Regions from separate parts of the Paenibacillus sp. FSL M8-0142 genome, predicted to be linked through region 3. Evidence: predicted binding sites of a transcription regulator. Region 3 holds the regulator's gene; each other region holds the start of a gene.

Region 1 (4,290 bases), 170 kb from region 3:
CTCGAAATCCTGTGGATCAATGCCAAGCTGCTGGAACGATTCTTCGATGCCGAGCTTGGCATTCAATTCCCGAATCGCAAGGATCAGACTATTGACGCCCTCCTCCGTCGTCCTAGCCGGCAGACCGAGAATCCGAGCGATCTCGGCATACCGCTGATCAGCCACAAAATGGGTATATTTCGGCCAAGCGGCGAATTTTGTCGGCTTCTTCGCATTGTAGCGGATGACGTGCGGCATAAGGATCGCATTCGTCCGGCCATGTGCGGTATGGTACTGACCACCCCATTTATGCGCAAGGCTGTGGTTGATGCCCAGGAACGCATTGGCGAAGGCCATGCCGGCCAGCGTCGAGGCATTATGCATTTTTTCCCGGGCCAGCTTGTCGCCGGTAAGCGCCGATTGCTCCAGATACTGGAATACGAGCTGAATGGCCTTGATGGCAAGCCCATCCGTATAATCGTTCGCCATGATCGAGACATAGGCTTCGATGGCATGCGTCAGCACGTCCATGCCGGTGTCGGCGACGGCGGTCTTCGGCAGCGTGTAGACAAATTCCGGATCAATGATCGCCACATCCGGCGTCAGCTCGTAATCGGCTAGCGGGTATTTGGTGTGCCCGGAAACTTTATCCGTGATTACGGCGAAGCTCGTGACCTCCGAGCCTGTGCCCGATGTGGTGGGAATGGCAACGAACTTCGCTTTCTGGCCAAGCTTCGGATACTTATACACCCGTTTGCGGATATCCATAAATTTCTGCTTCAGATCTTTGAAATCGGCATCCGGGTGCTCATAGAACAGCCACATCGCTTTCGCCGCATCCATCGGCGAACCGCCGCCGAGAGCAATGATGCAGTCCGGCTGGAACCTGTTCAGCATTTCGGTTCCCCGTTCAACCGTAGTCGTTGAAGGATCCGGTTCGACCTCCGAGAACACCTCGATCGCTACGGGCGCTCTTCGCTGCCGCAAGTAATGCTCAACCCGCTCCACGTACCCGAGCTTCACCATCATCGGGTCGGTGATAATGGCAATGCGCGATATGCCCGGCATTTTGGCAAGATACTGGGTGGAGCCTTTTTCGAAGTATATTTTATCCGGGACTTTAAACCACTGCATATTCACGGTTCTGCGGTTCACCCTTTTCACGTTGATCAGATTAACGGCCGTTACGTTGGAAGAGGTTGCGTTGCGGCCATACGATCCGCACCCCAGCGTCAGGGATGGAAGATTCGTATTGTAGATATCCCCGATTCCGCCCTGCGAGGACGGCTGGTTCACCAGAATGCGGCAGGTTTTCATGCGGCTCGAGAACGCCCGGATCACATCCTCATTATGCGAATGAATGACGGACGTATGTCCCATCCCTCCGAAGGCGACCATTTCCTCCGAACGTTTGATGCCTTCCTGCGCGTTTTTGACACGGTAGCACGCCAGCACAGGGCTCAGCTTCTCCGCGGACAGGGGATAGCCCGGCCCAACGCCGTCCAGCTCGGCTACCAGAATCTTGGTGCCTGCCGGGACATCAAGGCCGCATTGCTCGGCAATCTTAACCGCCGGCTGACCGACGATCGCCGGATTGACCGCGCATTTGTCGGATATCATGGCCTTAGCCGACAGCTTCACGGTTTCTTCCTTGTTCATAAAATAGCAGCCGGCCGCCATCATTTTCTTCTTCACTTGCTCAAACACAGGCTCCTCGATAATGACAGCCTGCTCCGACGCGCAAATCATCCCGTTGTCGAACGTCTTCGATAAAATCAGGTCATTCACGGCCTGGTCGAGATCCGCCGACTTCTCGATAAAGCACGGCACGTTTCCCGGACCGACGCCGAGTGCCGGCTTGCCGCAGCTGTAGGCCGCTTTTACCATGGCGGAACCGCCGGTTGCCAATATGCACGCCACGTCCGGATGATGCATTAAAGCATGGGTCTTCTCCATGGACGGCTCCTCAATCCATTGAATGCAATCCGCCGGGGCTCCATGCTTACGCGCGGCCTCCAGCAAAATGGCAGCAGCCTCCCGGCTGCATGCCTGTGCCGACGGATGGAATCCGAAAATGATCGGGTTGCGCGTCTTGATCGAAATCAGTGCTTTGAAGATGGTGGTTGAGGTAGGGTTCGTTACGGGGGTGATCCCCATGATGATCCCGATCGGCTCGGCGATCTTTTGGAACTGGTCGTACGGGTTATCCTCTATCACGCCCACCGTTTTGTCGTATTTAATACTGTTATGGATGTACTCTGTTGCAAACAGGTTTTTGATGATCTTATCTTCGTATACGCCGCGTCCGGTTTCTTCGACCGCCATTTTTGCCAGCTGCATATGCTTCTCGAGCCCGGCCATCGCCATCGCATGCACGATTCGGTCCACCTGTTCTTGGTCCAGCTCCATAAACTGCGCTTGAGCCCGGTTCGCCCGGTCGATTAAGCCCTGTACGTATTGTTCAGCCGTTTGTTCTTTGACTTTGGTTTCTGCGGATGCTTTGGTTTCTCCAGATGCTTTGCTTACAGCCATCTCTCTCATCCTCCCATGATTTTCTGTTTGGTTGCTTTCGCGGTTGTTTATTGGTTTCTGTTGTCTACGGTTCGATCGTAACATAGCGTCTCATAATATTATGTGAATTATTTCACATAATATTGGTTCGGCTATATATTTTTATGATTCATGACATCCTCTTCGGAATTGGCTATCCGATATCTGTCGCGACCGGAGTGGCCCAAGGCCGAGAAAAGGTTAAGAGGATCCTCCCTATACGTGAACTAGATCACAAAGTTTGAAAAATCGCCACTATTTTCCTCCCAAATACCCTTTCAAGTGATTTTTTTCACGTTATAATGGAGGTAACAAATCATTCAAGATTGAACTGATCAAATTTAAAGATGTTAGGAGATACCGACATGAATACTGTAGACAACGTTTTAGAACTAGAAAGCTTAGGGAATATCCAGTGCTTCTCGGAACAAAATCGAAACCGTCTGCTGGTTACCATGAAGGAACGCGCACTACCTGAAGGCTCGCATTTGTTCTGGGAAGGCGACTTGGCCGACAAGCTTTACTATGTAAAGCAGGGACGGATCAAATTAACGAAAACGACCGATGAAGGCAAAGAGCTTATTCTATATATGTATCATCCGGGTGATCTGATCGGGCATGCCGATCCATTCATCAGCAGCAACCACAGCTACTCGGCTGAAGTGCTGGAAAGCAGCGTGGTCGGCGTCATCGAGAACAAGGATCTGGAGCTGCTGGTTTGCCAGCATTGCGACTTCGCGATTGATTTCATGAAGTGGATGGGCGTCCACCACCGGATTACCCAGACCAAATTTCGGGATCTGATGATGTACGGCAAACCAGGGGCGCTGTGCTCGACGCTGATCCGTCTTGGCAATACGTACGGGCAGGAGCAGGCTGACGGAAGCACCTTGATCAACAAAAAAATTACCCATACGGACCTATCGAACATGATCGGAGCCACGCGCGAGAGTGTCAACCGCATGCTAAGCGATCTCCGCAAAAAAGAAGCGATCGAGTATGCAGGCGGGCTGATCGTCATTAAAGACTTGTCGATGCTGCAGGAAATCTGCCACTGCGAGCTGTGTCCGAAGGAAATCTGCCGGATCTAGGGTGACTTGGTCACCCTGCGTGGCATGCGCTGCGCCTTCACAAGTCCCTTTTGGGGACTTGTTTGCTCCTCTGGCGCGCATTGCGCCACTACAAGTCCCTTTTGGGGACTTGTTTGCTCCTCTGGCGCGCATTCCACCGCTACAAGTCCCTTTTGGGGACTTGTTTGCTTCTCTGGCGCGCATTGCGCCACTACAAGTCCCTTTTCGGGACTTGTTTGCTTCTGTGGCGCGCATTGCGCCTTCACAAGTCCCTTTTGGGGACTTGTTTGCTCCTCTGGCGCTCATTGCGCCACTACAAGTCCCTTTTGGGCATGAGCGTTGCATAAAACCTATCACAACTTTTGCTGAAGTTACTATTTCTGTAACTACCTGTATCTTTTTCATGGACAAAACAAAAAAAGGCTCCTAATTTAGAAGACGTAGCACGTTGTCCACGACCTCTAAAAAGGAGTCCAAACCATGGATAACGTAACCCAAAACACTGTCGTTCGTCAACTGCTTTCTTTACTGCCTTTGGATGTACACGATCGACTCCTTCATGCCGATCGCTACGCCAAGAAGCTCACCATCAACAAAAGCATTCTCATTTTCATTCTGGCTCAGCTCAACCATTGGCAAAGCTATATCGAGATGGAAGAACAAATTTATGCACACTCTGAAATTCGGTCCA
Region 2 (4,290 bases), 260 kb from region 3:
TCGCGGTTGGACCGCCCCCTGATTAAATACAAACACATTTTGCACCCCCAAGGGCAGAATCAGACCCAATGCCAATATAAATCCATGAACAATAACGCCGGCCATTTTATTTCATTACGCCTCCAGCTCCATTTTTACCTCATTGTAGGGGAAGGTTGCCCTGGTGTCTCCGTCCAATTGGTTGGCATTTCACCCAACCAATTCGATATAATAGTGGAATCACCATACGGAAAGCTGGGGTAACTGTGTCAGAAGAATGGAGCTTGAACAAGTCAGCAGGCATACCGCTTCATCAGCAAATTTATGACCGTATCAAAGAGAAGATTATGAACGGGGAGTGGCCTGTCGGCACCCGGATTCCACCGCAGCGGGAGCTGGCCGAGCGGTTCGGGGTGAACCGGAGCACGGTGGTGTATGCGCTGGGCGAGCTTGCTGCCGACGGCTTGATTGAAGCCATGACCGGCAGGGGAACCGTCGTTGCCAACAACACCTGGAATCTGCTGTCTTCCGCACCTTCGCCTGATTGGAACCGATATGTGAGCTCGGGCTTCTATCAGCCTAATATTCGGATGATTCAGGCCATCAATAAGGCAGAGGCCGATCCCGGCATCGTTCGCCTCGGGACGGGCGAGCTTTCTTCGGAACTGCTGCCTGCCGGCGAGATGCTGGATAAGCTTAACCGGAGCCATGCCGCAGCCTTTTCACTAGGCTATTCCGAGCCGAAAGGCAGCCTGGCGTTACGAGAAGCCGTCAGCCGTTATTTGCGCAGCAAAGCGATTATCGCATCGCCCGCATCTATTTTGATCGTATCCGGCGGTCTCCAAGCGCTTCAGCTCATCTCATTAGGCCTGCTGCACCGCGGCTCCACCATATTCGTTGAAAATCCGTCCTATCTAAATTCCATTCATGTATTCCAATCGGCAGGCGTGCATATGCATGGGCTTCCCATGGACGAGGAAGGGCTGCGGACAGAGTCGATCAGCCGATTGAAACGGCAGCATAACGCTTCACTGCTTTATACCATCCCCTCCTTCCACAATCCGACCGGCTCGCATATGTCATCCGCAAGACGGCAGGAGCTGCTGAATTTATGCTCCCGGGAACGGCTTCCTGTCATCGAAGATGATGTTTACGGTGATCTCTGGTTGGAGCAGCCGGCGCCGCTTCCGTTAAAAGCAAGGGATCAGCAAGGTCTTGTGCTCTACTTGGGAAGCATGTCCAAGACACTAGGTCCCGGCCTTCGCATCGGCTGGATTGTCGGACCGGAACCGGTCATTGACCGTCTGGCGGACATTAAAATGCAGACCGATTACGGCTCGAGCGCCTTGTCACAGCATGCTGTAGCGCAGTGGCTGTCAGAAGGGCTGTATGAGGAGCATTTGACACGGATTCGCAGAGTATTGAAGCTTCGCAGAGATTATACCCTTCGTTTATTGGAGGAGGATTATCGCGAGCTTGCGGATTGGAGCTGCCCTCAGGGCGGATTTTACATATGGCTCCGTTTCAAACGGGCCCTCTCGATTCGGTCCCTGTTCGATCATGCCCTGGCGGAGGGCATACTGCTTAACCCCGGCATGATCTACGACCGGAACGACCGGCAGCACCTCAGGCTTTCCTATGCCTATGCATCCATGGAGGAGCTGCGCGATGGGCTCCAGCGTCTTTCCCGCATGATCCGCGGGTTGATGCAGCTGGAGGATCGGATTGATGGATAACAATGAAGGGCAGCCGGATTAAATGACTTCCGGTTGCCCTTTTTATGTCGGATCGCCAATACCCAGCTGTATCGATCCTGTGATATTGAATGATGTTATCATGACGGGACGATTCATGCCGTAGATCACTTGGGAAACATTCCAATCAACCGATCATTCCATTCATTATTTTACCAATTGCTAGTTCAGCATGATCATATCATACGCCCCAGGGTCGGTTAACACGTCAAATTGGAAACGAATCTTTGACTCCCCATGGTTTGTGAAATAATCAACATACCCGCTCGGAGCCTTATAAACAAAGGGCTCTCTAGGTTGTATTCCTCCTCTAAATCAAGCAAAAACACGCCCGGATTTGTGACGAAACTGGTAACTCTCGTGAAGTTTTGAACAAAGTATGAACTGCCGAAAAACCGCGCCATTACAATGATTTCTCTCATAGCCCCCTCGTTTTGTAACAATTTGCACACATAACGTTAAACACATTGACAAATATCTGGATTTTTATGTTAGCAAAACCTGTTTATGTCTTTTGCAAAGCATTGCAGAACTTCCTAGTATATAGGTGACAAGAACATTGAATCGAACGAAGCCGTTTCAAGGAAAGGGGTACATCATGAACAAAAAAGGGCCGTTATTTGCAATGTTTGTAATTTTTACCTTGCTCTTATCGGGATGCAGCTCGCTTACGGTATTAAATCCGAAAGGACCGGCTGCCAGAACCCTATCCGATACAATCATATTCTCCATTCTGATGATGATCGGAATTTTGGTTGTAGTTTATGTGCTTTACATCTTCATGCTCACCAAATACCGGGCGAGAAAATCCAACGAGGGATATGAGCCTCCTCACGAGGAAGGGAACAAATGGCTGGAAATCCTGTGGACGGCCATCCCGATTGTGATCGTCGCGATCCTGTCTGTCGTCACGGTTAAGACAACGGTGGCTGTTGAAAAAGTGCCAGAAGGCTACGAGAATCAGAAGCCTCTCGTCATTTATGCTTCCTCATCCAACTGGAAATGGCACTTCAGCTATCCGGAAGAAGGGATCGAAACCGTCAATTACGTTAACATCCCGACCAACCGACCGATCGAGTTCAGACTCTACTCGTTCGGCCCGATTACAAGCTTCTGGATCCCGCAGCTGCACGGCCAGAAATACGCGATGAGCGATATGGTCACTAAGCTGAACATGGTTGCCGACGAGCCGGGCTCCATGCTGGGCCGGAACGCAAACTTCAGCGGCGAAGGCTTCGCCCACATGGAATTCGAGGCGCTGGCGATGTCGCCTGCCGATTACGAAGAATGGGTCAAGGACGTGAAGGATACGGCTCCTGAGCTGACACAGGACGAATTCAACAAGCTTCTGAAAACCGAGCATGTCGGAAGAATGACTTTCTCGACCAACCACTTGGAGTTCAGTCCTCCGCCTGAAGGTCATCATCATGGCGGCGACAGTAACGGCAATGAAGAGCACCAGGGACATAAAGAGCTGCATCCGGACCCTGCCACAACGGAAGAAACGGAGTTCGACAGGGAGAGCAACGTCAATCCGGATGAGCCGCTGCCAACTTCCCCGGCTGAAGAAAGTTCAACACATCAACATGATGGACATTAATTTGGAAGCTTTTGATGCGAAGCGTCCGATCGACTTCATACATCTAGAAAGGAGCTAGGCCTTTATGAAATGGGACGAATTTTTCGTTACCGGTGAACCGTTAATTTACGGTGCCATGGTGAGCATTGTTCTCGTCTCGCTCGCAATCCTCTTCGGATTGACCTATTACAAGAAATGGGGATATCTTTGGCGGGAATGGCTGACCACCGTGGATCACAAGAAAATCGGTGTCATGTACATCATCTGTGCACTGATCATGCTGTTCCGCGGCGGCGTGGACGCAATCATGATGCGCGCGCAGACCGCTGCGCCGGATATGAAATTTCTTGACGGACAGCACTATAACGAGGTATTTACAACCCATGGCGTCATCATGATTCTGTTTATGGCGATGCCGTTTATTTTCGGTCTCATGAACGTTGTCGTGCCGCTGCAGATCGGCGCGCGCGACGTTGCGTTCCCCAAATTGAATGCGATCAGCTTCTGGTTGTTCTTTGCCGGAGCGATGCTGTTCAATATCTCCTTCGTGATTGGAGGATCCCCGGATGCCGGCTGGACCGCATACTTCCCATTGGCAAGTATCGAATTCAGTCCGACAGTCGGTAACAACTACTATTCCCTGGCGCTTCAGATCTCAGGGATCGGTACGCTGCTGACGGGGGTTAACTTTATCGTAACCATCCTGAAGATGCGTGCGAAAGGCATGACTCTGATGCGCATGCCGATGTTTACTTGGTCCGTGCTGATTACGTGTGTCATCATCATTTTTGCATTCCCGGTCCTTACGATCGCCCTGCTGCTGATGATGTTCGACCGTATCTTCGGTTCCCAGTTCTTCACGATGGCCAATGGCGGTATGGATATGCTGTGGGCCAACCTGTTCTGGGTATGGGGTCACCCTGAAGTCTATATCGTTATTCTCCCGGCGTTCGGGATTTTCAGTGAGATTATCTCGGC
Region 3 (4,290 bases):
GGACGAGGCTGCCCGTGGTTCCGCAAGTGCTACTACCATCGGGCGAAGCATGAGGCCGGCATTGCGGATGTTGTCATCACGAATCATTCCAAGCTGTTTACCGATGTAAAAGCGAACCACCAGCTGCTTCCGAGCTACGAGCGGCTCGTCATCGACGAAGCCCATCATTTGGAGGATGTGGCCGGCAAGCATCTCGGGCTGCAGATGAAATATTTTACGGTGGTTCATACATTGACGCGTCTATACAAGGACAGCCGAAGCGGGCAGCTCCCTGCGCTGCGGCAGCTGCTCCAGGCTTCTCCCCATGAGAAATCCGGGGAATGGTCGGCGGTCATCGACCGGATCTATCCTGATCTGATCACGGTGAAAGAAACTTGGGACCGACTCAGCGACCAGCTGTTCGGCCTGCTTCCGGAACGCGGCGATGCTTCTCCTGGAGATGCCGGGCAATACACGCTGCGGCTCTCGCCTGCGAAGAAGCCGAAGGATTGGGGAGCGCTCGCCGAGCTGGAACAGCAGATTCACGTGACGCTGGGAGACGTCGTTCGCAAGGGAGACAAGCTGATCGCCGAGATGAAGGAAGAGCTTGACGATTACAGTGCGGACAGCCTGCTGACTGACCTGTCGGGCTTGTTTAAGGATCTGGCTGCGCATCGCGAGGATTTGCGGTCCTTCATGGCTCTGAATGACGAAGGCACCGTATACTGGATGGAGGCCAACGGCAATTTCCGCAGCAAGTCGCTGCAGCTCTATGCCGTGCCCGTTGATGTGAGCAAGCATTTGAAGGAATTGTTTTTTGACAAGAAGCGGAGCGTGATTCTGACATCGGCGACGCTGTCGGTCGATAAATCGTTTCAATTCATGATCGATAATCTAGGGCTCCAGGAGGCGGCGGACGCAGGGAATCTGAACACGGTTCAGCTGCCGTCCCCGTTCAATTACAGGGAGCAGGCGCTTCTTGTCATTCCGCGGGATTTTCCAAGCGTGAAGGGCTCCGTGGGGGATGCGGTATTTGTGGATACGCTCGTGAAGTCGCTCTCTGAAGCGGCAATAGCTACCCAAGGTCGTATGCTCGTCCTGTTTACGTCGTACCGGATGCTTCGTCAGGTGCACGAGCCGCTGAAGGAAGCGCTGGCTGCCAGCGATATTACGGTGCTTGGTCAGGGAATGGATGGTACGAGCCGTACGAAGCTGATACGCCGGTTCCAGGATAGCAGCGCGTCGGTTCTGCTCGGGACCAGCTCCTTCTGGGAGGGTGTTGACATTCCCGGAGAAGCGCTGACCTGCCTGGCGATTGTCCGGCTGCCGTTCCAGCCGCCCAACCATCCGCTGGTCGAGGCGAAGAGCGAGCTGCTGCAGCAGCAGAAGAGGAACCCGTTCATGAAGCTGTCGGTGCCGCAAGCGGTCATCCGTTTCAAGCAGGGCTTCGGGCGGCTTGTTCGGACCGCCCACGATAAGGGAATCGTGATCGTCTACGATACCCGGGTAATCGAATCGTATTATGGAAAATACTTCTTGTATTCCCTGCCCGGACCGAAAATGGAGCATATGCCGACCGAGGGGATCGTCCCCCGTATTGCGCAGTGGCTTGAGGAAAGGGAGAATGAAAAAGAGTGAACCTAAAGGGGAGCAAGGCTTTATATTGGAAGCGATGAACTATCATCCTATTAATAGGGGGAGCATGCATGAAATCGGATAAAATTTCAGAGGCCGTAGTCCGCAGATTGCCAGTCTATTTGCGCTATTTGAATGAGCTTCATAAGCGGGAGGTGTCCACCGTCTCCTCACAGGAGCTTGGGCAGAAGCTCGACCTGAACCCGGCCCAAATCCGCAAGGATTTGGCCTATTTCGGGGATTTCGGCCGGAAGGGCATCGGTTATGATGTCTCCTATCTCATTGAGAAAATCCGCCAAATCTTGAAGCTAGACCAGAAGATCAACGTAGCGCTGGTGGGTGCGGGCAATCTCGGACATGCGCTATCCAATTACAACGCGTTTCTGAAAGATAATATGAAGATTGTGGCGATTTTCGATTCGTATCCTCCGAAAATCGGGCTGAAGATCAATAACTTGACGGTGCAGCCGATGGAAGAGCTGGACAAGACGGTCCAGGAATACGGCATTCGAATCGGGATCATTACGGTACCGGATTTTGAAGCGCAAAACGTAGCCAATCAGCTGATCAACGCCGGAATCGAGGCGATTTTGAATTTTGCCCCGACGATTCTGAAGGCGCCGCCTCATATCCGCATTCACACCGCGGATTTTACGACGGATCTGCAAAGTCTGGCTTACTATTTGGACAATGGGAAGGAGGATGCGCAGCATGACAACGAAGTGGATGGTTAAGAACGGAACATTTGCCGTGCTTCAGGAAGGACAGCCGGTTCTCCGCGGGTATATGGTTGTGGAGGACGACCGCATCACGTATTTGGGGGAAGAGGAGCCTCAGGTCGATGCAGAAACCCAGGTGATGGACGGAACGCATCTGTTATTCCTTCCAGGGCTGGTCAACACGCATGGACATGCAGCCATGTCGCTGCTTCGCGGTTTTGGCGATGATCTGGCCCTGCAAGTTTGGCTGCAGGAGAAAATGTGGCCGATGGAAGCGAAGTTTACGGCCGACGATGTATTTTGGGGCACTTCGCTCTCGGTGCTCGAGATGCTGAAGGGCGGTACGACAACCTTCGTTGACATGTATGACCATATGGATCAGGTCGCCAAGGTTGTCCAAGACTCCGGAATGCGGGGAGTGCTGACAAGAGGCGTCATCGGGCTGTGTCCTCCGGAAGTACAGAAGCAGAAGCTGGATGAGGCGATTGCCTTTGCAAAGGACTGGCACGGTCAGGCGGAGGGCCGGATTACGACGATGATTTCGCCGCATGCGCCTTACACCTGCCCGCCAGACTTCATTGAGAAATTCGTTCAAGCGGCGCATGATTTGAATCTGCCGATTCATACCCATATGTCCGAAACGGCAGCCGAAGTGCAGCAGAATGTGAATGACTACGGACAGCGTCCGGTGGCCCATCTAGAGAAGCTCGGCGTGTTCTCGCGTCCGACGCTGGTCGCGCATGCGGTGCATTTGACGGACGAAGAGATTGAAATATTGGCTAAGCATGATGTCGCGGTATCCCATAACCCCGGCAGCAACCTGAAGCTGGCCAGCGGTGTTGCGCGTGTTCCCGAGCTGTTGAAAGCAGGTGTGACAGTGTCCCTTGGAACCGATGGACCAGCGAGCAATAACAACCTGGACATGTTCGAAGAAATGCGCCTGGCCGCCCTTATCCACAAGGGCGTCAGCGGCGATCCGACGGCTATTCCGGCAGCCGAAGCGCTTCGAATGGGAACCGAGTATGGAGCACGGTCGGCATTTCTTGATAACGTAGGCAGATTGGCCGTCGGGATGAAGGCGGACATGATCGCACTGGATACCGATCAAGCGCATTTCCTGCCGCGCACGGACTACATTTCGCATTCAATTTACTCGGCCTCCGCCAAGGATGTGGAGCATGTATGGGTTGACGGCAAGCAGGTGGTTAAGCACGGCTCCTGCCTCACGCTGGATGAGGAACGGATCCGCCGTGAAGCCCAGCGTTCATTCGAGCGTCTTTCGACCCTTTAGGTCAGATTAAGGGGGAGGATCAGACGGTTTGAAAAAGAGAACAAAGTGGATTTTGCTTAGTATATCCGGGCTGCTGCTGGCGCTGCTATGCGTGCAGCTGTACTATTCCTACGTCATGAAGGACACGTGGAATGAGGAGAGCCTGGCGGTGCAAGCCGCTCGTCAGCATGGCAGCCTGGTGACGAAGGATAAGACCTACAAATCGGTATGGGGCGAGAACAACAATTATTGGGTCATCACGGGAACGAATCAGGACCAGCAGCAGATTATGGTCTGGGTGAAGTTTACGGATGATAACCTTCCTGTTGAAGGCAAGGATGCGGTTCAGGCCGTGCTGCTCAGCAGCGGATTGTCCGAGGAGCAGATGCGCGAGCAGATTCGCAATGAGATGCCGGGTGCTGTGATCAAGCGGCTACTCCCCGTCATGTATGAAGGCGAGTATACATGGCAGCTCCAATATGAGAATCAGGGCCAATTAGGTTATCGCTTCTATCGCTTCCAGGACGGACAGGCGATCGGAGAGGACATTATTCTTCCAAATCAATAAATCAGTTATACAGGAAAGAGGCTTTCTTGTACGCGATTGTACAAGGAAGCCTCTTTGTTTTGGGTTTGTAAGCGCTGTCTGAAAAATATGGAAAAACTGTTCTTAATATTTTCACAGGA

The links. Region 3 encodes Rex, which represses fermentation and respiration genes when NADH is low (regulators of the CRP and FNR family bind a similar motif). Its sites were predicted from a motif close to TTGTGAAATATTTCACAA; they were not measured.
Region 1: a site for Rex is predicted at 2,612-2,629, ahead of adhE (bifunctional acetaldehyde-CoA/alcohol dehydrogenase). Genes of this name have one in related genera too.
Region 2: a site for Rex is predicted at 2,092-2,109, ahead of qoxA (cytochrome aa3 quinol oxidase subunit II). Genes of this name have one in related genera too.

The regions. Positions count from the first base shown of each region.
Region 1 is NZ_CP152008.1:4,276,686-4,280,975, forward strand. It holds gene adhE (bifunctional acetaldehyde-CoA/alcohol dehydrogenase) at 1-2,511, opposite strand, end outside; gene NSQ46_RS19810 (Crp/Fnr family transcriptional regulator) at 2,895-3,620, shown strand; gene NSQ46_RS19815 (IS4 family transposase) at 4,080-4,290, shown strand, end outside.
Region 2 is NZ_CP152008.1:3,850,425-3,854,714, forward strand. It holds gene NSQ46_RS17710 (LysE/ArgO family amino acid transporter) at 1-105, opposite strand, end outside; gene NSQ46_RS17715 (PLP-dependent aminotransferase family protein) at 246-1,715, shown strand; gene qoxA (cytochrome aa3 quinol oxidase subunit II) at 2,332-3,333, shown strand; gene qoxB (cytochrome aa3 quinol oxidase subunit I) at 3,398-4,290, shown strand, end outside.
Region 3 is NZ_CP152008.1:4,106,980-4,111,269, reverse strand. It holds gene dinG (ATP-dependent DNA helicase DinG) at 1-1,617, shown strand, start outside; gene NSQ46_RS18905 (redox-sensing transcriptional repressor Rex) at 1,686-2,348, shown strand; gene NSQ46_RS18900 (amidohydrolase) at 2,326-3,624, shown strand; gene NSQ46_RS18895 (DUF5590 domain-containing protein) at 3,653-4,171, shown strand.